DNA from 3 places in the Jeongeupia sp. USM3 genome. Region 1 is predicted to be linked to each of the others. Evidence: predicted binding sites of a transcription regulator. Region 1 holds the regulator's gene; each other region holds the start of a gene.
What was found. Region 1 encodes sigma-54, which starts transcription at its own class of promoters, with help from an activator protein. Its sites were predicted from a motif close to CTGGCACGCTTCATGCTT; they were not measured.
Positions count from the first base shown of each region.

Region 2: the regulator sigma-54 is predicted to act here: its motif matches at 2,199-2,216, upstream of BJP62_RS02990 (NarK/NasA family nitrate transporter).
Region 3: the regulator sigma-54 is predicted to act here: its motif matches at 2,253-2,270, upstream of BJP62_RS05585 (TauD/TfdA family dioxygenase).

Region 1 covers NZ_CP017668.1:2,779,658-2,783,634, reverse strand. Annotated here, with positions in the region: gene ptsN (PTS IIA-like nitrogen regulatory protein PtsN) at 1-455, opposite strand, end outside; gene hpf (ribosome hibernation-promoting factor, HPF/YfiA family) at 569-898, opposite strand; gene BJP62_RS13150 (RNA polymerase factor sigma-54) at 927-2,351, opposite strand; gene lptB (LPS export ABC transporter ATP-binding protein) at 2,629-3,363, opposite strand; gene lptA (lipopolysaccharide transport periplasmic protein LptA) at 3,360-3,953, opposite strand; gene lptC (LPS export ABC transporter periplasmic protein LptC) at 3,928-3,977, opposite strand, start outside.
Region 2 covers NZ_CP017668.1:666,194-670,170, forward strand. Annotated here, with positions in the region: gene nirB (nitrite reductase large subunit NirB) at 1-688, opposite strand, end outside; gene BJP62_RS02990 (NarK/NasA family nitrate transporter) at 837-2,039, opposite strand; gene BJP62_RS02995 (CmpA/NrtA family ABC transporter substrate-binding protein) at 2,443-3,609, opposite strand; gene BJP62_RS03000 (ANTAR domain-containing response regulator) at 3,627-3,977, opposite strand, start outside.
Region 3 covers NZ_CP017668.1:1,211,498-1,215,474, reverse strand. Annotated here, with positions in the region: gene BJP62_RS05590 (TauD/TfdA family dioxygenase) at 114-1,031, opposite strand; gene BJP62_RS05585 (TauD/TfdA family dioxygenase) at 1,246-2,211, opposite strand; gene BJP62_RS05580 (hypothetical protein) at 2,555-3,977, shown strand, end outside.

The sequences.
Region 1 (3,977 bases):
TACGGCTCCCAGGTCGAAATCAGCTTGTACGCCTGGCCCGGCTCGTCGAACGTCGCGAGCTGCTCGCGCACGGTCTTGTCCGAAAACAGCTGCGCGAGCTCCGAGAGGATCTGCAGGTGCAAGTCGGTCGCATTGGCGGGCACCAGCAGCACGAAGATCAGCGACACCGGCTTGCCGTCCGGCGCGTCGTACGGAATCGGCGCCTTCAGCCGAACGAAGGCGCCGGTCGCCTCCTTCAGGCCCTTGATCCGGCCGTGCGGGATCGCCACGCCCTGACCTAGGCCGGTCGAGCCGAGTTTTTCGCGTGCGAACAGGCTGTCGAAAATCACGCTGCGGGCGATGCCGTGGCTGTTTTCGAACAGGATGCCGACTTGTTCGAACACGCGTTTCTTGCTGCCGACATCCATGTCGAGAAACACGTTCTGGGTCGGCAGTATCTTGGAAATCAGGCTCATTGCGAGAATCCATGAGCAGGAGGAACGTCGAAGCGCATCATTGTATCGCCAGCCGGCCCGTAAACAAAAACGGGAACCCGTTTAACGGGTTCCCGTTGGCAGGAAAAGAACACTTACTCTTCTTCGGATACGACCTGACGGCGGATGCTCTCGCCATCGTGGCCGTTGCGCTTTTCCTTGTGCTTGACGATCTGCCGGTCGAGCTTGTCGGCCAGCGCGTCGATCGCGGCATACATGTCTTCGTCGATCGCCTCGACGTGGATGTCCTTGCCCGGCACGTGCACGGTTGCCTCAATTTTCTGCTGCAGGCGTTCGACCGACAGGACGACGCCGACTTCGATCACCGCGTCAAAATGACGCGTCACCCGGTCGAGCTTGCTCGTGATGTAATCACGGATCGCCGGGGTCACTTCAAGGTGATGGCCGCTGATATTGAGGTTCATAGATCTTCTCCTTACAGGGAAATCGCCGTTACAGGCATTTGCGCAGATTGACGGGAGGGATTTGCATCGCCTCCCTGTATTTGGCAACGGTTCGTCGCGCAACCACGACCCCTTGCCCTGCCAACGCTTCGGCGATGGCACTATCCGACAACGGCTTGAGCTTGTCCTCCGACTGGATCATCTGGCGAATCTGCGCCTTGATCGCAGTCGCCGACGCTTCGCCGCCGGCCTCGGTCTCGACATGACTGCCGAAGAAATACTTGAATTCGAAGATGCCGCGCGGCGTCAGCATGTACTTCTGGGTGGTGACGCGCGAAACGGTCGATTCGTGCAGGTCGAGTTCGGACGCGATGTCGCGCAGCACCAGAGGGCGCATGGCGATCTCGCCATGCTCGAAGAAGGCGCGCTGCTTGTCGACGATGGCCTGGCCGACGCGCAGGATGGTATCGAAGCGCTGCTGGACGCTCTTGACCAGCCACTTGGCTTCCTGCAGCTCGCGGGCCATCGATCCGCCATCGCTGCGCTGCAGAATGTCGGCGTACATCCGGTTGACCCTGAGTTTGGGTCGGGCCGCGTCGTTCAACCGCACTCGCCATTGCCCCTTGAACTTGCTGACCAAGACGTCAGCGACCACATAATGCGACGATTCGTCGCTCCATTGTGCCCCTGGCCGCGGATTCAGGCTGACGATCAGCGCTTGCGCCGCCTTCAGTTCCGTTTCATCGCATTTCAGACGCCGTTTCAACCTAGTGTAGTCCCGTGCCGCGAGCAAATCGAGACTGTCCCGCACGATCTCGAGCGCCAGTTGACGCACGTCAGACACTGGCAACGCTGCGAGTTGAAGTGCCAGCGACTCGGCCATATCTCTGGCGCCGACACCGAGCGGCTCGAGCTGCTTGAGCCGCGCCAGCGCGATCGCCAGGTCATCGGGTTCGAACTCGAACTCGCCGGCAAGTTCCGCCGGCAGCAGCACGAGGATTTCCTCGAGCGGCTGGGTCAGGAAGCCGTCGTCGTCGAGCGCGTCAATCAGCCAGGTCAGCGCCGCGCGGTCGCGCAGCGGAATCGGCAGCAGTCCGGCCTGCGCCAGCAGGTGCTCGCGCAAGGTCAGCTCGCGAGCGATGTTGCTGGCGGGGTCGAAATCATCGTCGTCATCGCCGCCGCTGCGCGCGCCGCCGCCACTACCTTCCCAGCCCCAGTCGTCATTGTCGAATGCCGACTCGCTTGCCGGCGCATCATCGCTGCCGCTGTTCTCGGCCGGCGCCTCGGCGCCGCCTTCGCCCTCGCTTGAGGCGTGATGGTCTTCGCCGCGCTCAAGCAGCGGATTTTCGGCCAGGAAGCGCTCGACCTCCTGCTGGAAATCGAGCGTCGACAGCTGCAGCAGCTTGATCGACTGCTGCAGCTGCGGCGTCAGGTTCAGCTGTTGCGAGAGGCGGAGTTGCAGCGATTGCTTCATTCGCGCGCTTTAGACCCTGTTTACGATCTTTTCACGGCCGCGTTCCGGGCAGTGCCGGTGGCGGGCAAGGCGTGAACCGCGCCGCGGTACGAGTACCGCAAGCGGTTTGCAACGCGGCTCGCCGCCGGCAATGCCCGGAAGCCGAAGGGCCGAGCCGGAAAAAATGCATCCACTGCGTTGTACTCCTTGCCAATAACCGGTTGTTGCCCGCGTCGCACGCCTTGTGGCTGCATTTTTTCCGGCTCGGCGCGGTCGCGAAAAGATCATAAACAGGTTCTTACATCCGGAAGTGTTCGCCGAGGTAGACCCGGCGGACCTGCTCGTCGGCAATGATCGCGCTCGGCAATCCCGACGCCATCACCGAACCTTCGGAAATGATGTAGGCGCGATCGCAGATGCCCAGCGTTTCGCGGACATTGTGGTCGGTGATCAGTACGCCGATACCGCGCTCCTTGAGAAAACGGATGATGCGCTGGATGTCCATCACCGCGATCGGGTCGACGCCGGCAAACGGCTCGTCGAGCAGGATGAAGCGGGGGCTGGCCGCAAGCGCGCGGGCGATTTCGGCGCGGCGGCGCTCGCCGCCCGACAGGCTCATCGCGTTGTTTTCGCGCAGATGCGAGATATGCAGATCCTCGAGCAACTCGTCGAGCCGCTTGGCGCGCTCGACCTTGTCGGCGACGTGCAGCTCGAGCACCGAGAGGATGTTCTGTTCGACCGTCATCTTGCGAAAGATCGACGCCTCCTGCGGCAGGTAGCCGACGCCCATCCGTGCACGCTCGTGCATCGGCAGGTGGCCGATGTCGATGCCGTCGAGCCGGATCTCGCCACCATCCTTGGCGACAAGGCCGACGATCATGTAGAAGCTCGTCGTCTTGCCTGCGCCGTTCGGGCCGAGCAGGCCGACGACCTCGCCGGCGGCAACGTCGATCGACACGTCCTTGACGACGGTGCGCTTCTTGTAGCGCTTCATCAGCCCGCCGGCGCTCAGCACCGCCCTGGTCTCGCTCATTGCGCGTCCTTGCTCCACGAACCGCCGGCCTTCGGTGCACTCGCGACCGGCTTGCTGGCAACGGGCTTGGCCGGTTTAGGTGCGCTGGCGTCCTTTTTCTTCGGCATCAGCGTGATGTTGACCCGGCTGCCCGGCTTGCCGTCGGTCTGAGCCTGGTAGGTCGATGTCGCCATGTCATAGATGATCACGTCGCCGATCACCTCGTCGCCGGTATCGCGACGCACCCAGGCCTTGTTGATCAGCTTAAGGATGCCGGTCTTGCCGTCGTAATCGTAGTGCAGCGAGTTGGCGTCGACCCACTCGCCGGTGTCCATGCGCTGGCGGAACTTGACCGGCTTGCCGTCGCCCAGCGAGAACTGGTTGCCGTCGGCGTCCTGGCGCACGGTGACCTTGTCGGCCTTCAGCGTCATCGTCCCCTGGACGACGATCACGTTGCCGGTATAGACGCCGACGTTGTTCTTCTGGTCGAAGTTGGCGTAGTCGGCCGTGATGTTCATCGGCTTTTCGCGGTCGGCGGTTTCTGCCTGTGCCAGCGGGGCGGCCAGCAGGATCAGCGCCGATAGTTCAGCGGCGCGGCGGCGGCGGGACATAGGTCGTGCTCACTTTGGAGAGTA
Region 2 (3,977 bases), 1.7 Mb from region 1:
CGCCGTCCTTGAAACGCACCGCGGTCACTTCGCCGGCATCGTTGCCGACCAGCTCGGCGGTCTGCTTCTGCAGCAGGAAGGACAAACCACGCTCCTCAAGCGAATCCTGCAGCAGCTTGCCGGCGGTCACGTCGAGCTGCTTGTCGAGCAGCCACTCGCCCAGATGCACGACGGTCACGTCCATGCCGCGAATCTTCAGCCCGTTGGCCGCTTCCAGCCCCAGCAGCCCGCCACCGATCACCACCGCGTGCTTCTTGGTCAGGGCGGTTTCGATCATCGTCTCGGTATCGTAGATGTCGCGGTAGCTGATCACGCCCTTCAGATCCTTGCCCGGCACCGGCAGGATGAAGGGCATTGACCCTGTCGCGAGCAGCAGCCGGTCGTACGGCTCCTCGGTGCCGTCGTCGGCAACGACGGTGCGGCGGTGCCGGTCGATCCGCGCGACGCTCTTGCCCAGATGCAGGCGGATGCCGTTTTCCGCGTACCACGACAGCGGGTTCAGGACGATGTCCTTGAATTCCTGCTCGCCGGCCAGCACCGGCGACAGCAGGATGCGGTTGTAGTTCGGGTGCGGCTCGGCGCCGAACACGGCGATCTCGTACAGATCGGGCGCCAGCGTCAGCAGCTCTTCGACGGTACGGATGCCGGCCATGCCGTTGCCGACGACGACGAGTTTGGGCTTTTTCATAATCATTCCCGCTTCAGTTGTTCAATTAGTGATGAATCGTCGCGAGCAGGCGAGAGGCAAGGCGCCCGCACCACAGAACCCGGAATGGGTATTAGCCCATGAGGAGTTCGAGGAGCGCGCAACGCCGCATATCGCCTGCGCAGCAGATTCAGACCCGTGCCGCCGCAACCGACCAGTCGCTGCGCCACCGCTGTTTCACCCCGGCCAGGCTCATCCAGCCCAGCGCGGCGATGCAGGCGAACAGCCACAAGCCGCTTGCGTAGTCGCCGGTGGCCTGCTTGATCGCCCCCAGACTTGCCGCCAGCGCGAAGCCGCCGACACCACCCGCCATGCCGATCAGGCCGGTCATCACGCCGATTTCCTTGCCGAAGCGTTGCGGCACCAGTTGGAACACCGCACCGTTGCCTGCGCCGAGGAACAGCATCGCTGCGATGAACAGCGTGACCGTACCGGCCGAGCCACCCAGACCGAAGCCGGCGGCGGCGATCAGCGCGGCGGTGGCCGTGTAGACGACGAGCAGCGACTTGGTGCCGCCGACCTTGTCGGCCAGTACACCGCCGATCGGGCGCATCACCGAGCCGGCCAGCACGCAGGCGGCGGTGTAGAAACCGGCGGTCTTGGCGTCGAAGCCGAACTGGTCGTGGAAGTAACCGGGCAAGGCGCTGGCAAAGCCGGAGAAGCCGCCGAAGGTGATCGCGTAGAAGAACATGAACCACCACGCGTCCTTCTCGCCGAGCACGGCCAGATAATCGCCAAGGCGCTTCTTCGGCGCGGCGCCCGGCGCGTCCCTGGCGGTCAGCGCGTAGATCACCAGCGTCAGCACCAGCGGGATGCACGCCAGGCCGAAGACGTTCTGCCAGCCGAAGGCCACCGCCAGCATCGGCGCGAACAGCGCGGCGAGGACGGTGCCCGAGTTGCCGGCGCCGGCGATGCCCATCGCCGTGCCCTGATGCTCGGGCGGATACCAGCGCGAGGCCAGCGGCAGCGCCACGGCGAACGAGGCGCCGGCAACGCCGAGGAAGAGCCCGAGCGTCAGCGCGCCGGTCAGCGTCGAGAAGCCGACCTGCCAGGCGGTGAACAAGGCGGCGATGACGATGAGCTGGCCGATCAGCCCGGCGCGCTTGGCGCCGATCCGGTCGACCAGCACGCCCATCACCAGCCGCAGCAGCGCGCCGGCGAGGATCGGCGTGGCAACCATCAGCGCGCGCTGCTGCGTCGTCAGGTTGAGGTCGCCGGCGATCTGCACCTGCAGCGGCCCCAGCAGGTACCAGACCATGAAGCTGAGGTCGAAATAGAGGAAGGCGGAAAACAGCGTCGGCGTATGCCCGGCACGCCAGAAGGAACGGTTCATGGTTGACTCTCCCAAGCTCGATCAGAAAACAAAAACGGCGTCCGCCCATGTCGTGGAAAACATGGAGGGACGCCGTTGTCCTTGAGCGTGAAGACCGCCGTTGGCCTTGTCGCTTTGCATTCGGTGCCCGGCGCGCCATTGCGCCGGTCACTTCGTATCTAGCAAGGGCCGTGCCAGAAAGGTTTTATCCGTACAGCATGGGAATTTGCCCGTATTGCGCAGCGCTGCGGACGATTCCGGCGCACCGCATCGGTGCAAGTAGCGCGGTATCGCACGGTATTTGCGCACTGCAGCATCGCAGCTTGATGCGCAGATCGGCACGTCGGTGCCGGCCGTCCGCTCGGAGTCCGTCTACGGTCTTTCCATGGCCGCACCGGGCCGGATAAGGCGCGCAGGCAGGCGATCAGGGCTTGATGCGGATGTCGAAACCGTCCGCATAGGCTTGCGGATCGCTGCCGTCCCAGACGCGGCCGTCCATCAGCACGCTGCGGCGCATCGGGCTGGCCGGCTGCGGCACGCCGAGGTTCGACGCGGCCTCGCCGTACAGCGCGGTCTGGTTGATCGCGCGTGCGATCGCCAGCATGTCGGCGTCGCCGGACCACAGCCCCCAGCGCCGGTACTGGCTGAGGAACCACAGCCCGTCCGAGAGGTACGGGTAGTTGACGCTGCCGCCATCGAAAAAACGCATCAGCGGCGCGGTGTCGCCAAGCCGGCCGTAGTCGCCCAGAAGCCGCGGCATGATCAGCGCGCTGGCACGGCCGACATAGCCGGGGCCGGAGAGCCAGCCGGCGGCCTCGCGCCGGTGCCCGGGGTCGTCGAGCCAGCGGCAGGCCTCGAGCAGCGTCATCGTCAGCGCCCGCGCGGCGTTCGGGCATTGCCGGACGAAATCGCGCCGGCACGCGAGCACCTTCTCGGGGTGGTCGGGCCAGATTTCGCCGCTGCGCACCACGGTCCGCCCCAGCCCTTCGGCCTCGGCAACCGCGTGCCACGGCTCGCCGGCACAGTAGCCGTCGAGCAGCCCCGAAGCCAGCGCGTCGCTCATCTGCGGCGGCGGAATCACCACGGCCTTGATGTCGCCCAACGGGTCGATGCCCTGCGCCGCCAGCCAGTAATACAGCCACATCGCATGCGTGCCGGTCGGGAAGGTCTGCGCGAACACGTGCTGCCGCGATTCGGACGCCAGCAGCTCGCGCAGCCCGCGGCCGGCCTGCAGCGCGTCGGCCAGCCGGGTCGAGAGCGTGATCGCCTGGCCGTTCCGGTTCAGCGTCATCAGCACGGCCATGTCGGCCTGCGGCCCGCCGATGCCGAGCTGCACGCCGTAAACGAGGCCGTGGAGCGCATGTGCGGCATCGAGCTCGCCCGAGATCAGCTTGTCGCGCACCGCCGCCCACGACGGCTGTCGGTGCAGCTCGATCGCGATGCCATGACGGCGCCCAAGGTCGAGCACCTTGGCCGCGACCAGCGGCGCGCAGTCGGACAGCGGCACGAAGCCGAGCCGGAGCACGGCTTTTTCCGGCGCGTCGGAGCCCGTGATCCGGTAGCCGGGCAAGGATTCATACAGGTGTGACATCGCTTTGACCCTCGCGATCAGCCCAGAAGACCGGACATCGCGATCAGTTGCCGCGCGACTTCGGCGATCTTGATGCCCTGCTTCATCGCCTGGTCGCGCAAGGTTGAAAACGCCTCGGCCTCGCTCAGGCCGCGCTTGTCCATCAGGATGCCCTTGGCCCGGTCGATCAGCTTGCGGTCGGCCAGTTGCTGCTCGACATCCGCCAGCCGCTTCTTCAGCTTTGCCTCTTCCTCGAAGCGGGCCAGCGCCAGCTCGATGATCGGCGCAAGCTTGTCGGCACCGACGTGGTCGACGACATAGGCGGTGACGCCAGCGCCGACGGCGTCGCGGATCAGTTGCGGCTCGCCGCGGTCGGCGAACATCACCAC
Region 3 (3,977 bases), 1.6 Mb from region 1:
CGGCTGCAAGGCGCGGCGAAGTGGTGCAGGCGTACGCGGCGCCCCGCAGCGACGCGTCGCCGCCACAACGGGGCAGACGAGTCCGGTAGCACGCAGGGCTTGGTCAGGCGCGCTCAGGCGACTTTTTCGGCGCTGCCGGTATTGGCCGCCGGTGCGAACCTCGGCGCCTTGCTGACGGTGCGGCTGGTCTGGCCGTCGACCGACACCGCCGGCACGCCGGCCACGGTGACCCGGTGCAGCACGCGGTGGGCGTCGCCGTAGTCGTTGATCGCGTAGTGCTGGGTCGCACGGTTGTCCCAGATCGCCACGTCGCCGGCCTGCCAGCGCCAGCGCACGGTGTTCTCGAGCCGGGTCACGTGGCTCTGCAGCACCGCGTAGATGTGCTGCGAGTCGGCGCTGGTCAGATCCTTCAGCTTCTTGAAGAAGTGGCCGAGCAGCAGGTTGCGTTCGCCGGTTTCCGGGTGGACGTGGACGACCGGGTGCTCGGTTTCGTACAGGGTCGAGGTGAACACGTTCTTGTAGCGCTCGATCGCCTCGGGGCTGACGTTCTGGCGATAGCTGGCGTAGTCGTACTCGTTGCTGTGCACGGCCCAGAGCGTGTCGGCGAGTTCGCGCAGCGGCGCCGGCAGATCCAGATACGCGGCATGGGTGTTGGCCCAGACGGTGTCGCCGCCGTGCTCGGGGATCTTGATCGCCCGCAGGATCGACGCCTTCGGATAGGCGTCGACGAAGGTCACGTCGGTGTGCCAGCTGTTGGCGCGGCCGCCGTGGGCCGAGTCGAGTTCGAGTACGTAGTCGGTGCCGGCGACGGTCGGCACGGTCGGATGCGCGACCGGATCGCCGAGCAGGCTGGCGAACGCCTGCTGGCCGGCGTCGTCGAGCGTCTGGCCGCGGAAGAACACGACCTTGTACTTGAGCAGTGCGGCGTTGATTTCGGCGACCGCGTCGGCGGGCAGCGTTCCCGACAGCTGCAGGCCGCGGATTTCGGCGCCGATGCGGCCGGCGACCGGGTGGAGAGTGATCTGGCTCATGACGAACTCCTGGTGGGTGGGGCGGCTAACAAAACCCTGCTGGCTGCGTTGTGCTCGCTTGCCGTACTCGCTTGTACTGTTGCGACTGCAAGGAGTCCCTGTGGGACGCTTCGCACGCCTTGCCAGCACCGCTTCGCTGGGTTTGCGCCCGGAGGAAGTGCCCTTGGGGCATTAGCCGCCCGGTGGGGGATCAGAAAAAAGAATCAGGACCGAATCAGAACGGGCGCGAACCGGCAAGACTGACGCGCTTGAGCACGCGGCGTTCGGTGTCCGGGAAGGCGGTGCGCGAATGCAAGGTGGCGCGGTTGTCCCAGAACACGATGTCGCCGAGCGTCCACTTGTGCTCGTAGCGGTATTGCGGCTGCTGGATGTGCGCGCGCAGCCGGGCGATCAGCGCCTCGCCCTCGGCCGGATCGATGCCGAGGACTTCATCCTCGGTATGCGTCGACAACCACAGCACCTTCTTGCCGCTGTCCGGATGCGTGCGGACCAGCGGCGCGGCAAAGCCCGGGCCGAGCGGTTCGCGATCGGGCGTGCGGTACGCCGGCCACTCGGGCGGCTGGCCGCGCTGGGCGCGACGGGCGTTGTCGACGATGCGCAGGAAGGGGTTGTAGGTGATGTGCTGCAGCCCGGCGATCTGCGCGCGGGTTTCGGCGTCGAGGTCTTCGTACGCCTGGTGGATGTTGTAGAAGCTGGTGTCGCCGCCGGAGCTCGGCAGTTCAACCGCGTACAGCAGCGAGCCGGCGGACGGGATTGGCGTCCACTGGTGGTCGGCGTGCGGCGTCAGCTCGCCGTTGCCGGTGTAGCCGCCCGGGGCGTTCGACACCAGCACCACGTCCGGCGTCCTGCCACCATCGGCCGATGCCAGCACCGGCACGTCCTCCGGCGGGTTGAACACCGAGCCGAAGTAGGTGGCGAAGGTCAGCAGCGCTTCTTCGGACAGCTGCTGGCCCTTGAAGATCAGGATGAAATGCTCGTGCTGCGCCTGCTTGAGCCGGAGGAGGGTTTCGGCCGCTTGCGGGCGGTTGGCGTCGAGGCCTTCGACAATGGCGCCGAGTGCGCCGTCGTTCTTGCGGATGGTGATTTCGCCGGGCGGCTGGATCGCATCGGGGCGGCCGGTGGCGTTGAGCGCGTGGAAGGCGCGTGAGAGCTGGCTGGTCAGCGGCGGTACGGCGGTCATGCTGTTCTCCTGTTGTGGCCCGTCCGGGCTTGCCACTGCCTCAGCGAAAAGCGTGCCAAACGCAACCAATCCAGTGCCGGTGCCGCTTGCACGGTTTTCGCTGCCGGCAGGCCGCCAGCGCACTGTTGAAATCCGTACACCGGTGCCAGCAGTACTGGTGGATTTGCAGCAGTGGTGTGCCGGTGTTGATTTCGCAGCAGGCTGCTGCGCGCCCATGTTGCAAACCGGGCAGTCCGGATTGTTTATTGCCGGTTTTTCTAATGAATTGTGTTGGCATGCATTTCGCTTATATGGATCAACGACGCCCCGGCATAGGGGCGCGCATTCATACCAGGGAGAATTCATGCAACAGCACAGATACTGGCTGGGCGCCGGGCTGCTGGCGCTGGCCAGCGCCGGCCACACCGCCGCACCGAGCAACGAGGAGCTGCAGAAGCAGATTGCCGCGCTGAAGAAGGCGGTCGAGGCGCTGCAGCAGCAGCTCGACCAGAAGACCGCCGCGCCGGCGGTACCGGCCGCGACGGCGGTCGCCGCCAGCGATACCGGGGCACCGGCGACGCGCGAAGACCTGCAGGGCGTGCAGGCCGACCTCGAGAACTTCAAGTATCAGGTCCAGCGCGACCGCGATACCGCGACGGCGACCAGCTCTCGGGCGCTCAATATCAGCGGGACGATCCAGGCGCGCGCCGCCTACTCGTCGCAGGAAACCAATACCAGCTCGAGCACGCCGGCCGGCGTCGTCAACGACCGCAACTCGAGCTTCGACGTGCCGACGGCCATTCTCGCGTTCAGCGGCAATCTATATAAGGACTACGACGAAGGCCGCAACCTCGGCTACCGGCTCTCGGCCGGCGCGTCGCAGCAGACGGCGAGCAACAACAGCTTCCTCAACCTGCTCGACGCCTACCTGACGTACTCGGTGCTGCCGACGATCGACCCGGCCACGCCACGGCTCGACCTCGCCTTCGGCCAGCAACTGCTGCCGTTCGGCCTCGAAGTGCCGGCGACCGAAGACCTGAAGCCGGTCATCCTCAATGCCCAGTTCACCACCCGGCTCGGGCTGGCGCAGCGGCAGATCGGCCTGATCGCCCGTGGCGACTTCGACCCGGTGGTCGACTACGGCTACAACTACCGCGCGCCGCTGCTCACCTACGCGTTCGGCGTCGTCAACGGCAATGGTCCGAACACCTCGGACAACAACAGCGCCAAGGACTGGGTCGGCCGGCTCGCGTTCACCGTGCCGTCCGATTACAACTCGTGGTGGCGATCGCTCACCGTCGGCGGCTCGTTCTACCGCGGCAAGGCCAACCTGTTCGTCCCGGGCAGCAGCACGCTGGTCGGCACCGGCGACCGGGTCCGCTACGGGCTCGACGTTACCTACAACCACGAGCCATTCGGCGTCACCTACGAATACATCCAGGGCCGCGACGACGCCACCAGCGGCACGACGGCGGCGAACACCAGGATTTCGTCGATCAAGAGTGATTCGCATACCGCGACGTTCTTCTACAACTTCGGCGAACAGTTCGTGAAGGGCTTCCGCGCCCAGGGCCGCTACGACGACTGGTGGCCGAAGTCCTACCAGCCCTTCTTCCGCTACGACCGCTTCGACCCGAACACCGACAAGCCGAGCGACGAGTCGACCGTCTACACGGCGGGCCTGAATGTGTTCTTCGCCCAGACGACCAAGTTCCAGCTCAACGTCAATTACACCGACGACAAGGCCAAGAACCTCTCGTACAGCGACTTCCTCGCCCAGTTCCAGT